2 linked regions of the Moorella thermoacetica genome follow. The protein of the gene in region 1 interacts with the protein of each later gene in a pairwise test. Links are inferred from orthologs where the notes say so. Each region holds a gene or a part of one and is shown in the gene's direction. Other genes may lie near its edges. The genes, in order: MOTHE_RS08510 and ftsZ.

The links.
Region 2: the proteins of MOTHE_RS08510 (region 1) and ftsZ interact in binary tests that used the Bacillus subtilis proteins (3 or more experiments, as listed by UniProt). The link is inferred for Moorella thermoacetica from one-to-one orthologs.

What each region holds. Positions count from the first base shown.
Region 1 is NZ_CP012369.1:1,693,063-1,702,423, reverse strand. What follows is about bases 3,263-6,193. They hold MOTHE_RS08510 (cell division protein ZapA), read left to right. Parts: upstream 3,263-4,555; coding sequence 4,556-4,831; downstream 4,832-6,193. Other genes in these bases: MOTHE_RS08505 (DNA polymerase/3'-5' exonuclease PolX), read left to right, coding at 4,828-6,193; pheT (phenylalanine--tRNA ligase subunit beta), read left to right, coding at 3,263-4,470. In the rest of the region: MOTHE_RS08525 (hypothetical protein), read left to right, coding at 1-511; pheS (phenylalanine--tRNA ligase subunit alpha), read left to right, coding at 1,022-2,044; more of pheT, read left to right, coding at 2,059-3,262; more of MOTHE_RS08505, read left to right, coding at 6,194-6,780; MOTHE_RS08500 (arginase family protein), read left to right, coding at 6,927-7,697; MOTHE_RS14295 (nucleotidyltransferase domain-containing protein), read right to left, coding at 7,786-7,914; MOTHE_RS08495 (AAA family ATPase), read left to right, coding at 8,440-9,361. UniProt on the Bacillus subtilis protein: Activator of cell division through the inhibition of FtsZ GTPase activity, therefore promoting FtsZ assembly into bundles of protofilaments necessary for the formation of the division Z ring.
Region 2 is NZ_CP012369.1:774,109-780,133, forward strand. The notes cover bases 3,103-5,987. They hold ftsZ (cell division protein FtsZ), read left to right. Parts: upstream 3,103-3,953; coding sequence 3,954-5,021; downstream 5,022-5,987. Other genes in these bases: ftsA (cell division protein FtsA), read left to right, coding at 3,103-3,933; spoIIGA (sigma-E processing peptidase SpoIIGA), read left to right, coding at 5,195-5,987. In the rest of the region: murB (UDP-N-acetylmuramate dehydrogenase), read left to right, coding at 1-152; murA (UDP-N-acetylglucosamine 1-carboxyvinyltransferase), read left to right, coding at 171-1,427; MOTHE_RS03860 (cell division protein FtsQ/DivIB), read left to right, coding at 1,499-2,284; MOTHE_RS03865 (small basic family protein), read left to right, coding at 2,284-2,613; more of ftsA, read left to right, coding at 2,701-3,102; more of spoIIGA, read left to right, coding at 5,988-6,025. UniProt on the Bacillus subtilis protein: Essential cell division protein that forms a contractile ring structure (Z ring) at the future cell division site. The regulation of the ring assembly controls the timing and the location of cell division.

The sequences.
Region 1 (9,361 bases):
CCTGGCATCACCGGAATTTTTCTTTCTCTTACAGCGTATCGACCGGCTTGATGAGAAATTAACCAGGGAAATCCGGGACGGGGACCAAAAATCAGAAGAACTCATCACCGCGGTGGAGCAAAAACTGACCCAGCGCATTGATGCGGTGGAGCAAAAACTGACCCAGCGCATTGATGTGGTGGAGCAAAAGCTGACCCGACATATTGAAGAAGTAGAGCAAAAGCTGACCCAGCGTATTGATGCAGTGGAGCAAAAGCTGACCGAGCATATTGAGGAAGTGGAGCAAAAGCTGACCCAGCGCATTGATGCGGTGGAAAAAACGCTGACCCAAGGTATTGATGCGGTGGATCAAAAGCTGACCCGGCGTATGGATGCGCTGGAAGAAAAGCTGGGCTTGCGAATCGACAAACAGGATGACAAGCTTAATAGCCTTAAATTCTGGGCTATCGGCGCCGTCATTACCATATCCGTCGGCTTCATCGGCACGATAGCCACATTGCTGTATAAATAGAACTCTTTCTTCCTGCAGTTGTTTTAAAAGGTATGCCGGGCGGAATCTGTTCTACACCTTGTCATGGGCCGTGAAGCTATGCTATAATTACACTTGTGAGGTTACCCCCAAAAGCTCCAGGAAAGGTTGTGATAGGGTGATCCTGTCGGCGGAGTTCTTTTGGAGGCTTTTTGAAAAAACAGGTTCCATAGCTGCTTACATTCTTTATCGACGGATGGTTTTGCAGTAGGCTGAAAATTGTTATAGTGGAAATGCTATGAACGGGTAAAGTAGCCGGTGCGGAACCCACAGGGAGGCGGCGTCGCTGACTGGAAGCGCTGCCGGGGAAAGGCCGGTCGAAGTTCCCCCGGGAGCAGCAGGCTGAAAAGAAGAGTAGGCCGGGCCGGTTTTCCCGCCGTTAGAGGGGAACGGCATGATGGTGCCGGGTAACTTGGGGTGGTTTGAGGATGTTATTAGCTTTCGTCCCGAAGGGGCGAAGGCTTTTTATTTTGTCAGAACGAGGTGACCTCAATGTTAGAAGTTATCGCCAAAATTCGGGAGGAAGCCCTGGCCCGGGTGGCAGCGGCCACCAGCAGCGAGGAACTGGAGGCCTTACGGGTCCGGTACCTGGGAAAAAAGGGTGAACTGACCCGGGTTTTACGGGGGATGGGTAAACTTCCACCTGAAGAGCGGCCCCGGGTAGGACAGATGGCCAACAAGGTACGGGAAGAGCTGGAAGGGGCTCTGAAAGAACACCGGGAGAATCTCTCCCGCCGCGAACAGGCGGAGCGCTTGCGGGCGGAAGCCCTTGATGTGACCCTGCCGGGACGTCCGGTTACCAGGGGCAACCGTCACCCCCTTTATCAGATATTGAACGAAATCAAGGCCGTTTTTATCGGCCTGGGGTTTGACGTCGCCGAGGGGCCGGAGGTGGAGAGCGACTACTATAACTTTGAGGCCCTGAACTTACCCAAGGAGCACCCGGCGCGGGATATGCAGGATTCCTTTTACATTACCGAAGACGTACTCCTGCGTACCCATACCTCCCCGGTACAAGTGAGGGTGATGGAAGCGCGGCATCCCCAACTGCCAATCCGTATTATTGCGCCGGGTAAAGTCTACCGGCGCGACGATGACGCCACCCACTCCCCCTTGTTCCACCAGGTGGAGGGCCTGCTGGTGGACCGGCGGGTGACCTTCGGCGACCTTAAAGGCACCTTGATGGCTTTTTTAAAGCAGATGTTCGGCGAACAGGTCCGGGTGCGTTTCCGGCCCAGCTATTTCCCCTTCACCGAGCCCAGCGCGGAAGTAGATATGTCCTGCGTCATGTGCGGCGGCAGCGGCTGTCGTGTCTGTTCCCACACCGGCTGGCTGGAGATCCTTGGCTGCGGTATGGTTCACCCTAAGGTTTTAAGCATGTCCGGCTACGACCCGGAGGAGGTCAGCGGCTTTGCCTTTGGCCTGGGCGTGGAGCGGGTGGCCATGCTGAAGTACGGCATCGACGACCTGCGCCTCTTCTATGAAAACGACCTGCGCTTCCTGCGGCAGTTTTAAAGGAGTGAATGCCTTTGCGAGTCCCGTATAAATGGCTACAACAATACGTCGACGTCACCCTGCCGCCTGCAGAGCTGGCCGACAAGCTCACCATGGCCGGCCTGGCGGTTGAGGGTGTCGAAGACCTCACCCCCGGCTTTCAGAAGGTAGTGGCCGGGAAAATAAAAACCATCACCCCCCATCCCGATGCCGACCACCTGGTCATCTGCAACGTCGACGCCGGCCGGGAACTCCAGCTGGTAACGGGGGCTCCCAACGTCCATGAGGGCCAGATGGTAGCCGTCGCCCTGGAAGGCGCCAGGTTGCCGGGAGGAAGGGAGATTCACCGGGCTACCTTCCGCGGCGTGGTCTCCGAAGGAATGCTTTGTTCGGCCCAGGAGCTTGGCCTGGATGTCAGCCTGGTTTCCCCGGAAGACAGGGAAGGCATCATCACCCTGCCCCCCGATGCCTCCCCGGGAGCGGATGCGGCTGAAGTCCTGGGCCTCAAGGACGTAGTCCTGGTTCTGGAGTTGACCCCCAACCGGGCCGACTGCCTGAGCATTTTGGGCGTCGCACGGGAAGTGGCGGCTATTACCGGCGCCCCCATCCACCTGCCGGCCACTCTTCCCGGCGAGGACGGCCCGGAAATTACCGGTCTGGCGACGGTAGAAATTACCGCCCCGGACCTCTGCGCCCGCTATGTGGCTCGCCTGGTCCAGGGAGTGCGCATCGGCCCCTCACCGGCCTGGCTGCAGGCCTTTTTACGGGCCGCAGGTATGCGGCCGATCAACAACGTGGTTGACATAACTAACTTTATCATGCTGGAGATGGGCCAGCCCCTCCATGCCTTTGATTACGACCTCCTGGAAGGACACCGGATAATCGTGCGCCGGGCCGGGCCGGGAGAAAAAATAACGACCCTGGATGGAGTGGAACGGGAGCTGGATCCGGAGATGCTGGTCATCGCCGACGCTGCGCGGCCGGTAGCCGTAGCCGGCGTCATGGGAGGGCTGGCGACGGAGGTTACCCCGGCAACCACCAATATCCTGATCGAATCCGCCCATTTTGACGGTGCTTCCATCCGCCGTACCTCCCGCCGCCTGGGCTTGCGCTCGGAGGCCTCGACCCGTTTTGAACGGGGGGTCAACCTGGAGGGCGCGCCAGCTGCGGCCGACCGGGCGGCGCGGTTAATGGCCGAACTGGCCGGGGGCCGGGTGGCCCCTGGCCGCATCGACTGCTATGTAAAACGGCGCCAGCCGGTCACTATTGAGCTGCGGCCGGAGCGGGTAAACTACCTCCTGGGGACGGAACTGGCACCAACAACCATGAAGGAACTCCTGGAGCGCCTGCACCTGGAAGTCCGGGGTGAAGGCCCCTTCCAGGTGACCGTCCCGGCCTACCGGGGCGACCTGACCGGGGAGATTGACCTGGTGGAAGAGATAGCCCGCCTCTATGGCTATAACCGCATCCCCGTCACCCTGCCGGGTAACCTCACGGCCAGGGAAAAACAGGCCCCGGCCCAGCGCTGGGAAGAGGCCGGCAGGGAAGCGGCGGCGGCCGCCGGGCTGGCGGAGGTCATCACCTACAGCTTTATCGGTCCCAGGGCCCTGGATCAACTGCGGCTGCCGGAGGACCACCCCTGGCGCCGTACAGTGAAGATCCAGAATCCTTTAAGGGAAGAGCAGAGCATCATGCGGCCCTCCTTGCTGCCGGGCTTATTGGAGGTGGCCGGCCGAAACGCCAGCCGCCGGGTGCTGCCGGTGGCCATCTATGAACTGGGGCGGGTATTTATACCGGCAGGGTCCCGCCGGCCCGGTGAACCACTGCGCCTGGCCGGGCTGGTCATGGGGACCACCCCGCGGGGATGGAACTGGCCGGCCGGGGAGATGGATTTTTATTACCTGAAGGGTATCCTCGAAAGTATATTCAGCCGGCTCCGGGTAAGGGACGTTTCCTGGGAAGCCAGTAATGCCTATCCCTTCCTCCATCCCGGCCGGGCCGCGACCATCAAGGCCGGTACCAGGGTCCTGGGCTACCTGGGGGAACTGCACCCGGATGTTCTGGCGGCCGTGGAGCTGCCGGCAAGGGCCTGCGCCTTTGAACTGGACTGGGAGGCTGCCGGGGACCTGGCACTGAGGGTGCCCCGCTATGAACCCCTGCCCCGTTTCCCGGCCGTGGAACGGGACCTGGCGGTGGTGGTGCCGGCCACGACCCCGGCGGCGGCCGTGGCCGGGGTAATCAGGGAGGCCGGGGGCGAACTGCTGCGGGCCATCGCCCTCTTCGATGTCTATGAAGGCGCCCCGGTGCCGGAGGGATGCAAGAGCCTGGCCTATTCCCTGGTCTATCAGTTGCCCGACCGGACCCTGACCGATGCCGAGGTCAATGCAGCCCAGGAAAGGATTCAAAGGGCCCTGGAGGAACGTCTGGGGGCCAGTTTGCGACAGTAGGAGATTTTTTTGCCGGCGGGAGGATTTTGCCGCCCGGAAGCGAAAGTAAGGTAAAAAAGCTACCAGGCGAAAGGGAGGGATCAGCTTGCCCCAGGCCGAAGGCCAGGTGGCGGCTCAGGACCGCACCACAGTGAATATTAACGGCCAGGACTATGTAGTTAAAGGGGAAGCCCCGGAATATATCCAGATGCTGGCCGCCTATGTGGATAAAAAGATGCGTCAGGTAAACCAGAAATTCCCCCACTATTCGCCCGTGAAGGTGGCCGTCCTCGCCGCGTTGAATATTGCCGACGAGCTCTACAAAGTACAGCAGGATTACGACACCCTGGTGAAATTGATACAGGAGGAAAAACAGGGTTGACCAACCTGGAGCTGGCCTGGGCCCTGGCGGAAATGGGCGACTTGCTGGAGTTAAAGGGGGAGGAGCCCTTTAAGGTGCGGGCCTACCATCGTGCCGCCCGTTCCCTGGAGAACCTGGAGGAAGAGGCGGCCGATCTATACGCCCGCGGCGCCCTGGAGGAGATACCCGGCGTGGGCAAGAACCTGGCCAAAAAGCTCGCCGAACTCCTGACTACAGGCCGCTCTACCTTTCTCGACAATCTCCGCCGGGAAGTGCCGCCGGGCCTGCGGGAGATGCTGGCCATCCCGGGGCTGGGCAGCCGTACCGTCCGCCAGATTCACCAGGGACTGGGGATTACGACCCTGGCTGAGCTGGAACAGGCGGCCTGGGAGAGGCGCATCCGCACCCTGCCGGGTCTGGGCAGCAAGACGGAACTGGCCATTCTGCGGGGGCTGGAGATGCTGCGGGAGGTCCAGGACCGGGTACCCCTGGGGGTGGCCCGGCCCCTGGCCCTGTTGTTGCGGGCTCAACTCCTGGCCCTGCCGGGGGTGGTCCGGGCGGAAATAGCCGGGAGCGTCCGCCGCGGTAAAGAAATGGTGGGGGATATTGATCTGGTGGCCGCCGTCGAGCCGGACAACCAGGTGGCGGCAGTCCTGGTCCGCCACCCCCAGGTCAAGGAAGTCCTGGCCAGGGAACCGGACCGCCTGGCCCTGCAGACGAACCTGGGCCTGAAGATCGAAGTGATCATGGTTCCCCCGGAGGATTTCCCGGCCACCCTCTTTTATGCCACCGGGTCAAAGGCGCATCGCCGGGCCCTGCTTCGCCTGGCCGCCGAAAGAGGCCTTGGGGCGGCCGACCTGGGCCTGGTTACCCCGCGCTGGCTGGCCGAGGAGGAGGACGTGCTGGCCGGGGGAACTACGGAAGCCCCGGGAAAGGGCGGCGGGTCCCATGGGGAAGCAGCTGCCGCCTTTGCAACATCCGGGGCGACGGCTAAGGAGGATACCCCCGGGGTCGCCGGCGGTGCTCCTGGTACCGGCGTCCCCCCTGCACACGCCGGCGCACCCCTTACACATGCCGGTACCGGGACCAATGCACGGGAAGAACACGCCGGGGTGAGGGAGCCGGTTGAAGCTGCCTTTTACCAGCGCCTGGGTTTACCTTACATCGTCCCCGAACTCCGGGAAGACCGGGGAGAGCTCGCAGCCGCCCGGCGGGGGGAACTGCCCCACCTTGTTACCCTCGCCGATATCCGTGGCGACCTGCATATGCACAGCCGCTACAGCGACGGAGTGGAGACCATTGCCGCCATGGCCGCGGCAGCCAGGGCCAGGGGCTACCAGTATATCGCCATCACCGACCACTCCCGCTCCCTGACGGTGGCCCGGGGCCTGAGCCTTGAACAGTTAAAGGCCCAGCGGGAAGAGATTGCCCGCCTGAATGAGGAACTGGAAGGCATCACCATCCTGGCCGGGATCGAAGTGGACATCCTGGCCGACGGCCGCCTGGACTACGAAGATGAGGTTTTAAAGGAATTCGATCTGGTTATCGCCTCCATCCATTCCGGCTTCCGCCAGGAGAGGGAGCAAATCATGGCCCGCCTGGAAGCGGCCCTGCGCAACCCTTATGTGGATATCCTGGGACACCCCACCGGCCGCATGCTGGGCCGGCGGCAGCCCTACGCCGTAGATGTCAAGAGGGTTATAGAACTGGCGGCGGAGACGGGGACCATCCTGGAGATCAACGCCAGCCCCGAACGGCTGGATCTAAACGATACCTCGGCCCGCCTGGCCAAAGAATACGGCGTACCCATCGCCATTGATACCGATGCCCATGACCCTCACCGTCTCGCGGACATGGAGTACGGCGTCCTCACCGCCCGGCGCGGTTGGCTGGAACCCGCGGACGTAGTCAACACCTGGGAACTGGAACGGCTGCTGGCCGGGTTGAAGCGGAACAGGCACGGGGCGTAAAACAGTATTTAAAAATAGAGGCCACCAGGTTAACCCTGGCGGCCTTTAACTTATGGCGGTAAACCCTGCACCTTTTGTCAACCCTGGAAATCATGGTATAATAAATGCTGGGCAATACAGGTGATAATTTTCCGGGATGATGATCCATGTTTACAGGACCGAAGGTTGTCACCTTGCTGAATTTTGATGATACCTTAGCTAAACAGGAAGAGCTGCGCCGTTTCCCCCATGACCTGGTCGACCTGCGGGACCTCAAGGGTACCAGGATGTATTGCGCTCCGGAGGTCCTGGGAGAGATAGCCACCCGGTTGGGTAAGACTAAAAGGGGGATTACCTTAATCGGCAGCGGTGACTTCCATTATGTATCCTACCTGCTGCTGGCGGCCATGACCCGCCCCTTTACCTTAATCCTCTTTGACAATCATGCCGACCTCAAGCAAGATCACCCGCATGCCCCTCTTTCCTGCGCTTCCTGGGTGGCCCGGGCCCTTGAGCTGCCGTACCTGCAGAAGGCCATAATTATCGGAACCCGCGGGGATGAAATGCGGTGGGTGCCACCCCGTCACCGCGAGAAGGTACTCTTCCTTTTTTTCACCGGTAAGGCCTGGCTCCGGCAGGTTTTAAATAATTCTACCGGGACCGTTTATATCAGCATCGATAAAGACGTGTTGTGCCGGGAGGATGCCGTCACCAACTGGGAACAGGGGTCGATGACCCTGGCGGAACTTTTACTGGCCCTGCGGGAGATTACGCAGCAGAAAGAGGTAGCCGCTGCCGACGTCTGCGGCGAGGCCCCCCTGCACCCCCTGGATCAGTTGCGTCCTGCCGGCCGGGAAGCTATCCGCAAGAACATGCGTGCCAATGTAATGATCCTCCGCACCCTGCTGCTGGCTGGCAGCTATAAGAAGGCGTCCTAGCAGGATGCCCCTTCAGAAATCCAGTATTCACGTCGCTCCGCTAAATATGGCAAAACTCAGCCATAAGCTCCAATTCGCGCTTTTAGTCCTACGAGGTTTCCGGCATCGGCAGTACTGCCAGATCAACATCCGATAGTGCCGTTTGCCATTTCGTACCGTAGGAGCCAAATAAAAACAAGGCTAGGACATCCTCCTGTCCACCTGCGAAATCCGCCATGCTGTTTAGAGACACCGCCACGTCCAATCGAGTTAGCTGAAAATTAACTAACTTCGATACCATAAAGAGGCCTGATTTTCATTCTGTGGAGAACCATTTCTTCAAGGTAGCTTTCAACTTTACAAATGCCGGATTTATGCAGCTTTCCAGGCTTACAGATATGGCTAACTGATAATACAATGAAGAAGAACGGGCCTTCCCGGTTAGTTTCAAAGCCCGTTCAAAGGCCTCTTTCGGTCGATTTGGTTTTCCCTTAAGATCTTCTGAAAAACCCTTCTGAACCAACCAGGACCTCGCGCTCGGTAATAATAAAAGATTCACCCTGCTTAACTCGCTTTATATAGTGACTTAAGGATGTTTTCATCTTTCTAATACCGACCTGTTCCATTTTTCCATCTCCATGTAGTTATATTATAACACCAATTAACAGGGTTATTAAGCAGGACCATGGACTAGTACCCAAAATGTTTATTGGTAAAAATTGTTGTCATATCACGGTGATTGTGATATAATATCACCAAAATAGTGAGCATCAACGGAGGTTTCGTTATGACAAAAGGACTATTCCCGCTTGGCGGTCCTGTTGCTAAGGAAGACCTGGTCGGCCGGGAACAATTCATCGTTTCTTTAGTCAATCGCCTTTCAGAAGGACAAAGTGTGATGTTGGCAGGACCTCGTCGCATTGGCAAGACATCTCTAGCCCACGAAGTCCTGCGTAGGATGAAAAATAAGGGAGCTTATACCGCCGCCGTGGACTTCTTCCGTTTTTCCGGCAAGCGGGATTTTGCTGCCAGTTTGATTGACGCATGTCTGGAAAACAGGACGGGAATTAATAAAACCTTGAACGTCTTACGGGATCGGGCTAAAGCCATGGCTGGTGGAGCGCAGTTTGCTATTAAACTTAAAGACCTGGAGATTTCCTTCGGGTTTCCCGATAAAAAATCGGACGACGAACTCCTTGACTATGCCTTGAAGCTTCCGGGTATCCTGGCCGACAGGGATGAAAAGGTAATGGTGGTCATGTTTGATGAGTTTCAGGAGGCCTCCAGGGTAACGGACCCCGAAATCTTTAAACGGATGCGTGCCCATTTCCAGACCCAAAAAGGCGTGGCCTACCTCTTTCTAGGGTCGAAGGAAGGCATGATGCAGACCCTTTTTGGTGGGAGAAAGGAAGCATTCTACCGCTTTGCCATCATGCTTCCCATTCCTATTATAGCTGAAGACGATTGGATACCATATATTACTCAAAAATTTGCCTCCAGAAACATTCAAACCGATGCGGAGGTGGTAAAAGAGATTATTCAATTTTCCGGTGGTCACCCGCAAGATACAATGTTCCTTTGTTCGGAAGTTTATTATACCCTTTTGGAAACTGGTAATAATGTCCTTACGCGCGACTACGTCCGGTTAGGATATAACCGGGCAATGCTGGCCCTTGCCCCAATCT
Region 2 (6,025 bases), 920 kb from region 1 along the record:
TCGCGGAGAAACACGCCAATTTTATTATTAACCGGGGCCAGGCGACTGCCGCCGACGTTATGGAGCTTATCGACAGGGTAAGGGAGGCTGTAGCTCGCCAGCTGGGGATTGACCTGGAGTTGGAGATTGAGGTTTGGGGTGAAGGCCTATAGTTTGGGGAGGGGTAGGCCTTGGAGGTTCTAGTCATCAATGGGGGCCAGCGCCTGGAGGGGGTAGTGGTTGTCCAGGGGGCAAAGAATGCCGCATTGCCCATCATGGCAGCCACCCTCCTGGCCACCGGGGAATGCCGCCTCCAGCGGGTACCCCGCCTGCAGGATGTCAGTGTCATGGCAGCTGTTATTCGTTCCCTGGGGATGAAGGTGGAGCACCGGGGCGAGGAACTGCTGGTGGCTCCGGAGTCCACGGTAACGCCGGAAGTACCGGCAGAATTGATGCGGCAACTGCGGGCTTCCAATCTGGTTATGGGCCCCCTGCTGGGGCGGTGGCACTACTTCCGGGTACCCTATCCAGGGGGCTGCGCTATTGGCTCCCGGCCCATGGACCTGCACATCAAGGGTTTGATGGCCATGGGGGCTGAAGTGATGGAAAAGCTGGGCTATATCGAGGCCCGGACCACCGGGCTCCGGGGAACCAGCTTCTACCTGGATTTTCCCAGCGTCGGGGCGACGGAAAACCTGATGATGGCCGCCGCCCTGGCGGAAGGGGTGACAACCCTGTATAATGCGGCCCGGGAACCGGAGATTGTCGACCTGCAAAATTTCCTGAACGCTATGGGAGCCAGGATTCGCGGCGCCGGCCGGGATACCATCCGCATCGAAGGGGTGAGGGAACTCAAGGGATGCGATTATAAGATAATTCCCGACCGGATCGAAGCCGGTACCTTCCTGGCCGCAGCAGCGGCCACCGGAGGCGATGTCCTGGTCCAGGATTGCCAGCCCGAGCATCTCATGGCCGTCCTGGCAAAACTGCGGGAAATGGGGGCCAGGATAATTATAAAAAAAGAGGCCATCCATATCCAGGGCCCGGGGAGGCCAAGGGCCGTCGATTGTAAGACCCTCCCTTACCCCGGTTTTCCCACCGATATGCAACCCCAGTTTATGGCCCTTATGAGTGTAGCCGACGGTACGAGTATTATGGTTGAAAGCATTTTTGAAAACAGATTTAAACATGCGGCTGAATTAAGGCGCCTGGGAGCCGATATAAAAATAGAAGGACGGGTAGCAGTGATCAACGGCGTTCCAGGCTTAAGCGGGAGTATGGTGGAAGCCTCCGACCTGAGGGCCGGGGCGGCCCTGGTGATCGCCGGCCTCCTGGCCGAAGGGCAGACCCTGGTGGAGGGCGTCCACCACCTGGATCGCGGTTACGAACAATTGGAGAAACGCCTGGGCGACCTGGGAGCCGATATTCAGCGCCTGAATAAGAAGTGAGATAACTTCTCACTTCTTCCAGTGGACAGGCCTAATCTTTCTGGTATAATGGCAGTAAACGAGGTGGGAAGATGGCTGTCCCAGCCCACTCGCCCCGGGTTTACCGGCGGCGCCGGCAGCGGGTTCGTCGTGCCCTGTTTTTTTTCTTGCTGGTTACGGCTTTATTTTATTTTATTCATTCCGGCTTTTTCTCCCTGGAAAAAATCGTTATTACCGGTAATGAGCACATAGCTGCCTCCGAGCTGGAAACCTTAATGGGGGTAACCATGGGCACCAACCTCTGGCAGATAGATACCGGCACCCTGGCCCGGCGGCTAGCAACCAACCCCCTGGTAGCCTCGGCCCACGTCTCCCGGCGCTGGCCCCATACCCTCCTGGTAAGGATCCAGGAAAGGGTACCGGTAGCCCTCCTTGTGGACCAGGGCAGCTTCCTCCTGGTCGACGCCACAGGTGTGGTCATGGAAAGGGTCCAGCAAATTGGCTCCCTGAACCTGCCCCTTATTTCCGGCATAGGCCAACTGGGAAAGGTAGGCCCCGGTTCACGGATTGAGGATCAGGGACTCCAGGCCGCCCTGGCAGTGTTACAACAGGTGCCACCCACCACTTTAAACCAGCTCCAGGAAATAATCGCCCCCTCGCCTGTTAACCTGCAGCTAATCTGGGCCGGCCAGATCAGGGTAAAATTCGGCGACAGCAGGGATGTGCCCGCCAAGCTGGAAAGGTTGCAGGAAGCCCTGCAGGGCCTGCCCGGTGACAGCGTAGTGGAATATATTGATGTTAGCTTTGCCGGACCGCCGGTTATTAAGTTCACCCAGTCAACCAGCCAGGCACAAGCCGGGAAAGGAGTGAAGCGGTGATGTGGATCCCATTAATAGGTCTTATCGTGGGTGTAGTGGCCGGGCTCCTGCTGCCGGTAAAGATACCGGTTGTCTATAGCAAGTATATGTCGGTAGCCGTACTGGCAGCCCTGGATTCGGTATTCGGGGGCCTGCGGGCGAGTATGGAAGATAATTTCGATAATGCCATATTCCTGACCGGTTTTTTCTCTAATACTTTACTGGCGGCCTTCCTGGCTTATATCGGTGACCAGCTGGGAGTAGAGCTTTACCTGGCAGCAGTTCTGGTCTTCGGCGTGCGTTTGTTCCAGAACCTGGCGATTATCCGGCGGCACCTGTTAAAAAGATAAGAAAAACCCCTTGTAAAAAAAGGGAAATAGAAAGTTATGTTGAATTCTCCTTCGTAAGAAATGGGGGGAACCTGGAGGTGCCGGAGTTTGCCCAAAGACAATATAGTTGCCGGTATCGATATTGGCACCACCAAGGTGGTCGCGGTAGTAGCGGAAGTTATGCCGGAAGGCCGCCTGAATATCATCGGCCTGGGGGAAACTCCGTCCGGGGGCCTGCGCAAAGGGATTATTGTTGACATTGAAAATACGTCCCGGGCCATAGCCGGAGCCATAGAGCAGGCCGAACGCATGAGCGGTTGCCAGGTCCATTCGGCCTTCGTCGGTTTGACGGGACCCCATATCGACTCCCTCAACAACCGGGGAGTGGTGGCTGTTACCGGTGAAGACGGTGAGATAAGCCTTGAGGACGTAGAGAGGGTCCTCCAGGCCGCCCGGGTGATACCCCTGGCGGCGGAACGGCGCATTATTCACGTCCTGCCTCGCCAGTACATAGTTGATGGCTATGATGGCGTTATGGACCCTGTAGGTATGTGCGGTTCCCGCCTGGAGGTCGAAACCCAAATAGTCACCGCCGCCGGGGCCGCGGTCCAGAATATAATGAAAAGCGTCCAGCGAGCCGGGCTGGCAGTGGACGAGCTGGTTTTAAATCCCCTGGCCTCGGCCGGGGCCGTCCTCCAACAGGCGGAAAGGGAACTGGGGTCCGTGGTGGTGGATATTGGCGGTGGCACTACGGAAATCGCCCTTATCTCCCAGGGCAGCCTGTGGTTTGCGTCGGTCCTGCCCATCGGCAGTGAACATATAACCAGTGACCTGGCTGTGGGCCTGCGGACCCCCATTGTCCAGGCAGAAGTAATAAAAAAGGAGTATGGCTGCGTCCCGGCGGACGCCGTTCCTGATAACGAGGCCGTTGAAGTCCCGCCTGTAGGGGGAAGGGAAAAACGCCGGGTCTCCAGGAAAGCCCTGGCGGCAATTATTGAACCCAGGGTCGAGGAGATATTCACCTTGGTCCGCCGGGAGCTAAGCTCCGCTCACTTTCAAGGCCTGCTGCCGGGAGGGGTGGTCCTTACCGGCGGTGGTGCCTTGCTGGAAGGTATAACCGGGATGGCAGCCGAGATTCTCGCCATGCCGGTGCGCCTGGGCTGGCCGGAAGGGGGCAGCGGTCTGGCCGACATGGTAGCTGCGCCTCCCTATGCTACGGCAGTTGGCCTGGTAAACTATGGTGCCCGCCGCCTGGCCCATCCCCAGGCGGCAGCCACACGGGAAACAGGGTGGGAAAATTTCTGGTCACGGCTAAAGAGCTGGTGGCGTGAACTTTTTTAAGATAAAAGGAGGAGTACCGGGTGCTGGAATTTGAGGACGGCGATCTCAACCAGTTTGCCGCCATTAAGGTGGTGGGAGTAGGTGGCGGCGGTAGTAATGCCGTTAACCGGATGATTGCTGCCGGCTTGCGAGGAGTAGAGTTTATCAGCGTTAATACCGATGCCCAGGCCCTGCGCCTCTGCCAGGCGGAACAAAAGATCCAGATCGGCGCCAAGCTCACCAAGGGTCTGGGAGCCGGCGCCAACCCGGAGATTGGCAAAAAGGCGGCGGAAGAGAGCCGGGAGGAGCTGGCCCAGCGACTTCAGGGAGCTGATATGGTCTTTGTCACCGCCGGTATGGGCGGCGGCACAGGTACTGGAGCTGCACCGGTAGTGGCTCAGATTGCCAAGGAAGCCGGTGCCCTGACGGTGGGTGTAGTTACCCGCCCCTTTAGCTTCGAGGGCCGCAAGAGGGCCAAGCAGGCCGAAGCCGGGGTAGAGGAATTAAAGACCAAGGTAGATACGTTGATTATTATCCCCAACGACCGCCTGCTCCAAGTGGCCGATAAACAGACCTCCATACTCGAAGCCTTCCGGATTGCCGACGATGTACTCCGCCAGGGTGTCCAGGGGATTTCTGATCTTATCGCCGTACCGGGGCTGATCAACCTGGATTTCGCCGATGTCAAGACCATTATGACGGATACCGGTTCGGCCCTCATGGGCATTGGCCGGGCTACCGGGGAAAAGCGGGCCGTTGAGGCGGCCCGGATGGCCATCTCCAGCCCCCTGCTGGAAACCTCCATTGAGGGGGCCCGCGGGGTACTGTTAAACATCACCGGCGGCAGCAATCTGGGCCTGCTGGAAGTGAACGAAGCGGCGGAAATAGTCGCGGCGGCAGCCGATCCCGAGGCTAACATTATCTTCGGCGCCGTTATAGATGAGAGCCTGAAGGACGAGATCCGGGTCACCGTCATTGCCACCGGCTTTGAGGGGAAGACTGCCGAGCCGGCGGCCGACCAGGCGGCGGCGACCCGGGAGGCTGAACTGGATGTTAAACCATTTAACATTGACGACCTCGACATACCGGCCTTCCTCCGCCGGCGCTAGGTACGGTTGGGATCGTCAGAACTGTTACCTTGCGGTAACAGTTTTTTTATATCCATCATCTGACAAATTTTTCCTGATGGAAGGAATATAATTACTGTAGTTATGAATCTGCCATAAAGCTCATATCATGGTAATAATTAGGCCTACCATCTCCGGGGTGATGCCACTTGCCTGTGGTCTATATGGACGTGGTTCTGGTAATTAACCTGGTTATGGATTACTTTATCCTCTGGGCCACAGCCAGACTGGGGCAATTGCCGGCTTCTTGCTGGCGGCTCCTGGCCGGAGCCACCGTCGGGGCGGCTTATTCCCTGGCGCTCTTATTTCCCGGCCAGGAACCGGCCCTTACCATGGTGGTAAAGGTCCTCTTTTCCCTGGTTATGATTCTGGCGGCTTTTTATCCCCTCAGCTGGCGCCGTTTTTTTCAGGCGGTGGTTTATTTTTACCTGGTTGCCTTCGCCATGGGGGGGGCCATGCTGGGAGGCATCTACCTTTCCGGTGGTGGCAAGAGCCTGCAGTTAATGGGCGGTGCCATGATGGCGGCTTCAGGACTCCACTATACCTGGCTCCTGGTAGCCCTGGCGGCTGCCATGGTGCTGGTTCGCTGGGGTGCAGGCTGGCTGAAAAAAAACATCTGGCAGCAGATGCTCCGGCTGCCAGTGGTGATAACCTTCGGCGGCCGTCACCTGGCCGTCAAGGCCCTGGTTGATACCGGCAACAGCCTGCGGGAACCCCTTTCCCAGCGGCCGGTGATTATCGTGGAATATAGCGCCTTAAAGGAGATCATGCCTCCGGAGATTATTAAAGCCTATGACAGCCAGGGGGGATTTGACCTGGATAGCCTAGTGAACTCCTTGGCCGCCACTCCCTGGGCAACCCGGTTACGGTTGATCCCCTATCACTCTCTGGGACAGGAACGGGGGATGCTCTTGGGTTTACGCCCGGATGAGGTGGTTATTGTAACCGGCCAGGGGATGATCAAGGTAAAGGAGGTTTTAATCGGC